2 regions of the Bacillus altaicus genome follow, and region 1 is predicted to be linked to the other one. Evidence: riboswitches for the same ligand, from Rfam matches in the RefSeq annotation. Region 1 holds a riboswitch; the other holds the start of a gene.
The links. A riboswitch is a leader RNA that binds a small molecule or an ion and turns the genes downstream of it on or off. The one in region 1 is predicted to bind S-adenosylmethionine.
Positions count from the first base shown of each region.

Region 2: linked by a shared signal. The riboswitch ahead of ACE38F_RS12520 (hypothetical protein) and the one ahead of ACE38F_RS03955 (methionine ABC transporter ATP-binding protein) in region 1 are both predicted to bind S-adenosylmethionine.

Region 1 covers NZ_CM143394.1:781,682-787,339, reverse strand. Annotated here, with positions in the region: gene metQ (methionine ABC transporter substrate-binding lipoprotein MetQ) at 1-369, opposite strand, end outside; gene ACE38F_RS03960 (methionine ABC transporter permease) at 393-1,058, opposite strand; gene ACE38F_RS03955 (methionine ABC transporter ATP-binding protein) at 1,051-2,076, opposite strand; SAM riboswitch class I at 2,255-2,362, opposite strand; gene ACE38F_RS03950 (hypothetical protein) at 2,488-2,832, opposite strand; gene ACE38F_RS03945 (thioredoxin family protein) at 2,985-3,293, opposite strand; gene ACE38F_RS03940 (toprim domain-containing protein) at 3,297-3,641, opposite strand; gene gcvH (glycine cleavage system protein GcvH) at 4,218-4,601, opposite strand; gene ACE38F_RS03930 (arsenate reductase family protein) at 4,643-5,008, opposite strand.
Region 2 covers NZ_CM143394.1:2,394,785-2,400,442, forward strand. Annotated here, with positions in the region: gene ACE38F_RS12500 (ABC transporter ATP-binding protein) at 1-694, shown strand, start outside; gene ACE38F_RS12505 (ECF transporter S component) at 667-1,368, shown strand; gene ACE38F_RS12510 (YwiC-like family protein) at 1,553-2,275, shown strand; gene ACE38F_RS12515 (hypothetical protein) at 2,306-2,497, opposite strand; SAM riboswitch class I at 2,618-2,716, shown strand; gene ACE38F_RS12520 (hypothetical protein) at 2,755-3,075, shown strand; gene ACE38F_RS12525 (SWIM zinc finger family protein) at 3,340-3,729, shown strand; gene ACE38F_RS12530 (NAD(P)H-dependent oxidoreductase) at 3,752-4,327, shown strand; gene ACE38F_RS12535 (group-specific protein) at 4,324-4,677, shown strand; gene ACE38F_RS12540 (short-chain fatty acid transporter) at 4,718-5,658, opposite strand, start outside.

The DNA.
Region 1 (5,658 bases):
AAGTTCTTTTAAGCTTTTATATTTTTGAGAGTACACGCCAATTGGTTCTAAATGAATTTTCCCCGCTATTTCAAAATCATATTTTTTATCTTTAATTTCTTTTTCCAAATACGGAATGTGCTGGAAGTAGTTTGCATCTAATTCTTTATCCGCTAACGCTTTATTCGGTAACACGTAGTCCTGGAATTTTTTAATTTCTAACTCAATTCCTTTTTTCTCAAGTAATGGCTTTGCCTTTTCTAAAATAACCGCATGAGGTACGTTAGAAGCACCAACAACTAGTTTCTTTTCATCTTTATCTTTCCCACCACAAGCAGCTAGACCAAAAATTGAAGTTGTAATAAGTGCTGTAAGTAATAATTTTTTCATTTGAAATACCCTCCTGTTTTTCATTATCTTTTATCTATTCGAGTCGTTAAACTATCACCAATCCACTGAATGAGAAATACAACTAGTAATACACAAATTGTCGCAACGATTGTTACATCGTTATTTCCTCGCTGGAACCCTTCTAAATAAGCAAGTGTTCCAAGGCCACCAGCACCAACAACACCTGCCATTGCCGTATAGCCTACTAAAGCAATTGTCGTTACCGTAATACCAGATACTAATGCCGGTAACGCTTCTGGAATTAATACTTTCAAAATGATTGTGCTTGTTTTTGCTCCCATTGCTTTTGAAGCTTCAATTACACCTTTATCAATTTCACGAAGTGCGATTTCAACCATTCTCGCGTAAAATGGTGCCGCTCCAATAATTAAAGCTGGCAGCGCTGCACTCGCTCCGAGAATTGTTCCAAGAAGAATCTTTGTGAATGGGATTAATAAAATAATTAAAATGATGAACGGTATAGAACGGAAAATGTTTACGAACGCTCCAATCACCGTATTAATCGCTTTATTTTCCCATAAATTATCTTTCGCTGTCATAAAGAGTAATAGTCCTAAAATAAGTCCTAAAACAAATGTGGCAAGCGCTGCGATTGCCGTCATATATAACGTTTCACCAGTTGCTTCTAACATTTGATTCCAATCAACATTTGCGATTAACTTATCCATGTGCAATCACCTCCAGCTCTACTTGATCTTGATGAATTCCTTCTATTGCTTGCTGGATCGCTGTTTCTTCACCATTTAAATGAACGACTAAACTTCCGTAAGAGCCGTTATTCGTTTGTGCGATATTTCCTTGCAAAATGCTAACTTCTATATCACCACGCTGCATTAACCTTTGAAGTACCGGCCTTTCTACCGCTTCACCGACAAACTGCAAACGAATTACTTTTCCATCTGGATACTTTTCTATTAAACTTTCAATCGTTTCATTCGTATCTTCAGAATCAGTTAACTGCTGTACAAATCGTTTTGTAATGTCTTGCTGTGGATTACGGAATACGTCAAGTACTGGACCCGTTTCTACGATCTTCCCTCTCTCCATTACAGCAACACGATTACAAATTTTGCGAATAACGTGCATCTCATGTGTAATCAATACAATGGTTAAGCCGAGACGCTTATTAATATCTAATAATAAATCTAAAATTTGATCCGTTGTTTCTGGATCAAGAGCTGACGTTGCTTCATCACATAAAAGTACTTGTGGATTATTTGCTAACGCTCTTGCTATCCCGACGCGCTGCTTTTGTCCACCACTTAGCTGAGATGGGTACGCGTCTCCTCTTCCCTCTAATCCAACAAGATGAATTAACTCATCGACACGTTTTCTTCTCTCCGCCTTATCGACACCTGCAATTTCAAGTGGGAATGCGATATTTTCACGCACAGTTCGTGACCAAAGTAAGTTGAAATGCTGAAAAATCATTCCGATTTCTTGTCTTGCCTTACGAAGTTCATTTCCAGTAATCGCTGAAATCACACGATTCGCAATTGTAATTTGGCCAGAAGTTGGTTTCTCTAACTGATTAAATAATCTGATTAACGAACTTTTCCCAGCACCACTATATCCGATAACACCAAATATTTCGCCTTTCTCTATTTGTAAGTTGGCGTTATCTACAGCAGTGACATCACCGCTTTTTGCCTTATATATTTTCTTTACATTTTCTAATAAGATCATGATGCTCACCCCTCTTTTGCTTGGACAGACTCCGCATTTTTTTATTTTTGATACGTGTAGTCCATCGTTATAGCTCCTCTTATTATTTGAATATCCTCCGCATTCAAACAACAAAAAACCTTTCCGCTTCTAGAGAAGCAGAAAGGTTTATATGCGTATATAACAACATTATCCCTCTCTCTCATCTCTCAAAGCATTTGCTTTGCAGGAATTGGCACCATTTCAACATAAGTTGACGGTTGCCGGGCTTCACAGGGCACAGTCCCTCCACCTCTCTTAATAAGAGAAATCAGATTAAATTTTCGTCTGATTTAAAATTTATGAAATTGTCTATATTTTATGAATTGAATTGTATCAATATCCACACGCCGTGTCAACAGAAATTTCCGCAAAAAAAGAAACTTCAGAATTTTAAGCCCCGACTGACATCGGTTTACATATATGAAACATCGATTCAACTAATAACATCGTTCGATACGTTCCAGAATATTGTACCCGTCCATCACTCATTAACGTTTGCAACCTCATATTTCCAGTCACTAATTTTTGTACATCCTCTTCCTCTAAACAAACGATTTGTTCCGTTCCTCTCGCCTCTTTCAAAAGTTCTATATAATCTCTTGAAATTTGTAACGAACAGCATTCATCTCCAAAACGAAAATTAACAGTTCTTTCTCCTTGCCTTAAAAGCGGTTCTAAATGATATTGACCATTAGCGTAATTTACAAATGATTGAAGCAAAGAATATAATTTCATCCTAAACCACATCCCTCATATCACTTTCTATTACATACCATTCCCTCTTATTAAAGAGCAATCCTGTTACTTTCGCTCGACAAATACTGTATCTATCACGCATGTCGACATATTTCCCAAGAAATATGTCGAGGCGGCAAAAACTTTGCCGCCTACTTTAATTCCGTATATAAATATTCAACCGAATGAAATGCATATATTTTCTTCATCAGTGTCCCATTTTCAAAAACAAGTAAACACGGTACACTTTCTATCCCATACTCTTTCGCTAAATGCGGGGCATAATTTAAATCTAACATCCCAATTTTCAAATCTTCAATCGTCATCTCGACGACCGTTAACATCTTCTTTGCTAACTGGCATGTTCCACACATTGGTGTATACACATATAACACTGTTTTTTCTTCATTTCCTATTAGGTCTGTAGCTTCGGCACCTGTCCAATCAATCACTTCTATCATTCCTTACCGTAAATATTCTGTATAAACGTCAATGTCAGCTCCCCATAATACATTTGCTAAATGTGAAGAAGGTGCAGTCGCCACCTCGCGATACGAGCGATCAATATAAATATGCTCTGCTTGCGGAAATTCTTTTCGGAATTGTTTCCTTAACTTTTCTCCTGCATCATCAGCATCCACTAGCACATATACGTCCTTATCAAAAAGTTGATCAATGAGCTCATCCATTTTCGACAAACCAATTGTACCATTTGTACAAACAATTTCCACTGGTTCACGAATAATAGATTCAATCTTTCTTCTATCCGATTTACCTTCTACAATAATGACTTTTTCCACATAAATCATATGTCATCACCCGATCACCATATACTATACAACCTTTAACTTAGTATATAGTATATTCGTTATTTTCATGTTGTTTCCTGTTTATTTTTGCAAAAGAAAAGCAGAAGCGGCTCGTTCAGAACAAGAGGGCATTGGAACTCCTGAACTAGAGGCGCTCTTTGCCTCAAGTGAAGGAGTGAAATGACCGACTGTTCTAGCCGCTGGAGGTGGACAATGAAAAGCGCAAGCGGCTCGCTCAGATTGTGAGGGGGATGGAGCTTCTGACGTAGAGGCGCTTTTTGCCTCGCAGGAAGACGCGAAGCCACCGAACAATCTAGCCGCTGGAGCTGGATCATAACGAAAAGCGGAACCGACTGTTTAGCCCTGTTGGCTAAGGTTCTTTCGTACAGAAGAGGCCTTTTGTCTTCTCGTACGGAAGGTTCTTAGACATGAAGGGCTAGGAGGTGGCTAAATCGGCATAAATCCTCAACGAAAAACGTTCTCCTATATAATAATTAATATATATGTTTTTAAATTCATTATGTACACAACATAAAAAAGGACAGCACAAAGGCTGTCCTTTTTCTTCGACTATAATTAGTCTTGGTTTGTCATTTCTGCATATTTTTCTGCAGTTAATAACTTCTCAACTTGGCTTGCATCAGAAAGTTCAACTTTAACCATCCATGCACCCTCGTATGGAGATTCGTTAACTAGTTCTGGTTGGTCACTTAATTCTTCGTTTACTGCTACAACTTTACCACTTACAGGTGCGTATAATTCAGAAACTGTTTTAACAGATTCTACGCTTCCGAATGGCTCGTCAGCTTGGATTGTTGCACCTACTTCAGGAAGTTCAACGAATACGATATCGCCTAACTCACCTTGTGCAAAATGAGTAATACCGATAACAACCGCATTACCTTCTGTTTTTACCCATTCGTGTTCTTCAGAGTAACGTAAATTATTTGGAATGCTCATGACTGTACCTCCAGTGAATGTATTAATTATGTAAAAATACCTTATTGGTATTTTTTCCACGCACTTTCAAACTGCTCTTCGTTAAAACCAAGTGTTACACTCGTTCCATCTGTTACAATTGGACGTTTAATTAACATGCCATCAGATGCTAAAAGCTCGTACATTTCGTCTTCGCTTGCATCCTTTAACTTATCTTTTAAACCAAGTTCGCGGTAACGCATTCCACTTGTATTAAAGAATTTTTTTAATGGTAATTCACTTTTCTCATGTAAATTACGTAAATCTTCTTTTGACGGTGGATTTTCAACAATATGAATCATCTCATATGCTACATCGTTTGCCTCAAACCATTTCTTTGCTTTTTGACATGTGCCACACTTTGGATATGAATAAAATGTTACTGTCATAAATTCACCTACTTTTTTACTAACCTTTACCTTTATCATATAGAAAACATTTTATTATTTCAAACGATTATTCGCTAAACTTTTACTTATTTCGTGATAATTTTTAATAATCCTGCTAATTTTTCTTATTTTTCCGCCATTTATTAAGAAAAAATAAATATATAATTTTTTTAAAACTTTTTTCTCATTCCATGCCGAACATATATCTTAAACAAACGTTTGATTAATTTCATATTTTTCTACATCAGCCTTTGGAATACGTAGATTCTTTCATACCGAACATATACCTTAAACAAACGTTTGATTAATTTCATATTTTTCTACATCCACCGTTGAAAAATATGACTTTTCCCATACCGAACATACCTCTTAAACAAACGTTTGATTAATCTCATGTTTTTCTATATCACCGTTGGAAAACATGATTTTCTATACCGAACATATATCTTAAACAAACGTTTACCCCGCATTAACGGGCAGTAAGACTCCCACCTCGAAATTCGGCGAATGCGAGGAAGTTAGGTGGGAGATAACTGCCCGTAAAAGCCCGATTGGTGAAGGCTAATAATCAGTGGGGGATGGACAAAACCCCCACTGATTAAAGTTTCACTTTATTTTAAAAATAAGAAGCCCTTTTACAGGCTCCTTCA
Region 2 (5,658 bases), 1.6 Mb from region 1:
ATGGACAGCTCTAGTTGGGAAAAACGGAACTGGGAAGTCTACACTGTTAACGATTTTAGCAGGATTACAAAAAGCTAGAAGAGGTAAGGTAAAGTGGAATGGAAAAGTGATACATAAAATTGATTCGAAAGAACGATTTAAAAGTATAGGGTACGTATCGCAACATCCGTACTATCATTTTACATTTGATACAGTATGGGAAGAGGTTTATGAGCGTGCCCATGAATTATATGGCGAAGAGGGAAAAGTAATAGCAGAAGAAATGTTGAAAAAGTTCTGGTTAGATTCACTTAAAGAGCGCCATCCACATGATTGTAGCGGCGGAGAGCAACAATTACTCGCATTATGTACAACGTTATTATCAAAGCCAACTTTATTATTACTGGATGAGCCGACAAAGGGACTCGATCCATGGAAAAAGGAAAGAATAGGAGAGCTATTTAAACAGTTGCAAAAAGAAGGTACAACAATTGTAATGGCAACGCATGATATTGAGTTTGCAGCGAAATACGTTGATCAATGTATGATGTTATTTGACGGGAAAGTTATTATGAATGATGCACCGAAAGAGTTCTTTAGTGGTAACTTCTTTTATACAACATCTATTAACCGATTCATCCGTAGAGAGTTGCCATTTGCATTAACGTGGGAGGATGTGTACGAAGCGTGTCCAAACGATATGTTGCATTTATAATATTTGTTTTTGCCGTTGTAATATGTACACTACTCTTTACGACTCTTATTATGGACGGGTATTACATGGTAAGTAGTTTGTTTTTATTAGCTATCATTATGTTACCTTTCTATGTCCGTTTTGAAAGGAAGGCGTTTGTTTCACGTGAAATTGTTATCGTTGCTGTGTTAGCGGCGATTGCAGCGGTTAGCCGGGTACCATTTTCTATTTTACCGAGTGTACAACCGACTTCTTTTGTCATTATCGTTTCTGCAATTGTTTTTGGGAGTGAAACTGGCTTTATGATTGGGGCAACGGCGGCTATTGTATCTAACATTTTTTTAGGACAAGGTCCGTGGACTCCGTGGCAAATGTTCTCTTGGGGCATGATCGGGTTTATAGCAGGATTACTCCGAAATACATTTTTGATGAAAAAACTATGGGGACGACTCATATATGGATTTGTCGTTGGATTTCTATTTGGCTGGATTATGAACTTTTGGGGACTTCTTGGCTTTATACAGGAAGCAACGTGGGAAACAGTTATTGCTTACTATGTCGCAAGTTTTTCATTCGATCTTAGTCACGCGATATCGAATGTTATTTTCCTTCTGTTATTTAGCACGTCATGGATTACGATCCTCACAAGATTTAAAAAGAAATACGGTATATTAGATGAGCATAACGTGACATAGAAAAGCATACTCATATAAGGTAGGGTCGCGACTTACATATTCGTTTGCCTCTTTCATGCTTCTTACATATTGTAAGGAGCATTTTTTATTGTCAAAAAATAGATTCAATATATATCCGTTATTATATGAAATTATTTGTATAATAGTAGGTGAGAACTATTTTCAAGAGGGAGGTGTATAGTTAATGACGTTAGTTATTCCGAAGCAACATGGAGCATGGGCGATGCTTGTCATACCATTTCTATTAAGTGTATTACTTGGTAAACCTACTTTTTATCATATTCCACTGTTTTTAGCCTGGTTCTTTATCTATCTAGCTACTTATCCATTTCTTATGTACATAAGGCAAAGACGAAAAAAAGAATTTCTACACGCTGCAATTGTTTATTTTAGCATTGCATTCGTATTTGGGATGATTTCTTTATTATATGAATGGCGAATTCTTTTATTCGCAGTATTAATGATTCCATTGTTTATTGTAAATATGTATTACGCTCGTCAAAAAAATGAACGAGCATTACTAAATGACATTTGCGCGATTATAGTGTTCTGTATGGGTGGTTTAATAAGTTATTATTTCTCAATGAAATTTATTGATAGAACAGCATTATTCATTGCGCTTATTTCATTTCTATATTTTTTAGGAAGTACGTTTTATGTGAAAACGATGATTCGTGAAAAAAACAATTCGAAGTATCGTTTTATATGTTGGGGATATCATATTGTATTGACGGTAATTGTATTTGCTATAAATCCATGGTGTTCACTCATATTTGTACCAAGTGTAATTCGGGCCATTATGTTGTATGGCAAAAAGATTTCTATATTAAAAGTAGGGATTTTAGAAATTGTTAATTCTGTATATTTTTTAATAATAACGGTAATAATGATGAAGTATGCCATTTAGAAAAACTTCCCATCTTTTGATGGGAAGTTTTCATTCTTGTTCTAAAATATGAACGGTATAATCGCATCTTTGTAATGCTTGTTCTACAGCGTAAAGGGATTGTTCAATACGTGCACGATTAAAATCTTCTTCAACAGTTTGTAATGCATCTTCTAAACAATGTTTCGCTTCTTGTAATGATTGAAAAGAATCTTGTACGTATCCACGAGCATTCTTTTTCAACGTAGTAGCCTCCTTTTGTACATCTTTTTGTAGTATGAACAATAAAGAAGAAAATATAATTTTTATATTTATTTGACAATTATAATAAAATTACGTATAGTTAAATTTAAAGTGAATATTTTCTTATCCAGAGAGGTGGAGGGACTGGCCCGATGAAACCCAGCAACCGCGATGCAGGTGCTAATTCCAGCAGAACATATTTGTTCTGGGAGATAAGACGAAGATATACGTAACTTCTTCTTATCGGAGAGGTTTTTTTGTTGCAAAAAAACCGATTACGAAAACATATAATAAGAAGAAAGGGGTTGCGAAGTACTGTGACACTCGAAAAATACGTAAAACTGCGTAGTACAGTTTATGAATATATGATAGAGCAAGATAAGCCAATATCATTGTTAGATATTCAAGAACATATCGTTTCGCATCATGAAGGAAAATTCACTAAAAAAATGTTACATCAATTTTATTTATCAAGACTATTAGATGAACTCAAACTGGATGGGAAAATTACTTTAGCTGATGATGAATATCGCTATGCTGAAAAAGGGGTATTTTATAAAGCGGGAAAAGGGAGCTAGGCTCTCTTTTTGTCTTGAAATAACGAAGTATGTAGAGTAAAAGACTGCTAAAGCAGCCTGATACAAGGGAATGGGTGTTGAGTGTGTAGTGTCAAAGATTGAATGTGCCTGAAAGAGGCACTTCATATCGGCTGCAAATGAAAAGAGACACCTTCGCCGAATAGGTGTCAGTCGTTTTGTCACGTAGACTCGCTACTTGACAGTTATTAGAATAACATGCAGTATTTTGGAAGTCAAAAGGGAATTAAAGGAAGAGGTGTTGTGATGTATGCGTACTTATTAAAAGATATAACGAAATCGATTCCAAAGTACATTATAGATAGAGGATATGAATATTATGAAGAGGGACATGTAGAAGATGTTGAAATACACGACAAGAAAGTATTTGCTTTCGTTACTGGAAATGCAGGAAACTATGAAGTGATTATTGATCTTGAAGATTTTACAGAAAGTAGCTGCGAGTGTCCTTATGAAAATTATTGTAAACATATGGCGGCAGTTGTGTATGATATTCAAGGTGCTGGTGAGAGTACGGTTAAAGAGAAACTGAACGGTTTAGAAAAAGAAGAGTTACTAACAGTATTAAATCGTTTGTTACAAAGTTCGAAAAATGTGCGAATTGTAGAGAAGATGTTAAAGAAGGGGAAACTTTAACTAAAGAAGGAGTTGTTTTGTAGTGAACGTACTAATTATATACGCTCATCCTAATCCTTCAAGCTTAAACGGGGCGATTTTAGAGCATGTGCAAAAAGGACTTGGGGAAACAAATCATTCTGTTACAATACTTGATTTGTATAGAGAACAATTTGATCCAGTGCTTGTATTTAATGAAGAGAAAAAAAGACGTGATTTATTACATGAAGAAGAGACGGAGCGATATAGAGAATTAGTGCAGAAGGCGGATATTCTTCTTTTCATATATCCGATATGGTGGTGGGGCATGCCTGCTATTTTAAAAGGATTTATCGATCGTATTTTTGTAGCTGGATTTGCTTATAAATATGAGGGATCATTACCGAAAGGCTTATTGAAAGGAAAGAAGGCGTGGGTTATTAATACGTTAGACTCACCGTTATGGTACGTGGCCCTATTATATCGATCAGCAGATTGGATTATGATGAAACGAGGGGTTTTACGTTTTTGTGGTATTCGCGATATAAAACGGTCAGTTTTTCAATCTGTGAAAACGAGTAAACTAGAGAAGCGTGAAAAATGGCTATTACAAATAGAAGAAAAGGCTCGTACATTATGAATGAAATCGATCGTATTATAAAGTGTTGCAATTATGATGACGAACTTTTTCGTACGTATATTAAGTGTTTAGTCCAATTGAAGAAGTGTAGTGAAACGTTAAAACAAATTCAAATACAATTAAGAAATGATTATTTAATAAGAGGGATTTGTGAAAGAGAAGTTGATGAGGTGATTAGGGGAAGTAAAGAATATGAAACATATTTTCTTCCTAAAGTATTGCAGTGGAATTTCCTTAAGAACAATCCTCATATGATTGAAAAAGTGTGTGAAGATTTGTTTACATATGAAGCATTAAATCATGCCGAGATAGAGTGGAGAAAGGTAATAAGCTGTATAGATAACGAATGATTTATTATATAAAAAAGCTAGTATAAAACTAGCTTTTCGTTTAAATAAATAAGAAACATAGACTAATGATAAATCCTGCATATAGTAAGTTAACAACACAAAATCCCATAATATCACGAGCGCTTAAACCAGCTATCGCTAATGCGGGTAGTGCCCAGAAAGGTTGAATTAAATTTGTCCAAGCATCGCCCCATGCAATTGCCATCGCTGTTTTCGCAGCAGGTACACCAAGTTCAGCGCCAGCTGGAATCATAATTGGTGCTTGCACTGCCCATTGACCGCCTCCAGATGGAACGAAAATATTTACAATGCCAGCACTTAAAAATGTAAAGAGCGGGAATGTGGTTTCATTTGAAATACTAATAAAGAAAGTAGAAATAGCTCCTCCAAGCGAAAGCCCTTCACTATTTACTCCAATCATCATCCCCATAATTCCAGCATAGAACGGAAACTGAAGTAAAATGCCTGAAGCACTCTTAGTTGAGTCAGAGAAAGCGCGAATATATTGAATCGGAGTACGGTGGAAAATAAGACCGGCAATTAATAACATAAAAATAACGATATCAAGTGTAAGGTTAAAGCCTTTCGTACTAAAATAGTTAAAAATATAAATAAGACCTAATAATCCGATGCAAAGTGTAATAAACATACTATTTTCCATTTTTTCAGCGAATGTTTTTTGCTCTACTTCTTGAGCGGCAGCCTCTTCATGGAACACGCTAGGGTCTACAGTAATTGTATGTTTTTCATCTGGATGCATTGCTCGGTTAATAAGAGGCATCGTAACGAGAAAGATAAGAACTGGAACGAGAGCGTATGGTGAGAATAACGTTTCTGTTATTGGAATCGCTTCTTTAATACTTCCAGCTGTCGTTTTGATTAACGTTTCGCCGCCTGTTGCTAATGTAAGAGGGATAGAAGCAGAGAGACCGGCATGCCAAATGAGAAATCCGGAGTAAGAAGAAGCAATTGCTAACCTAT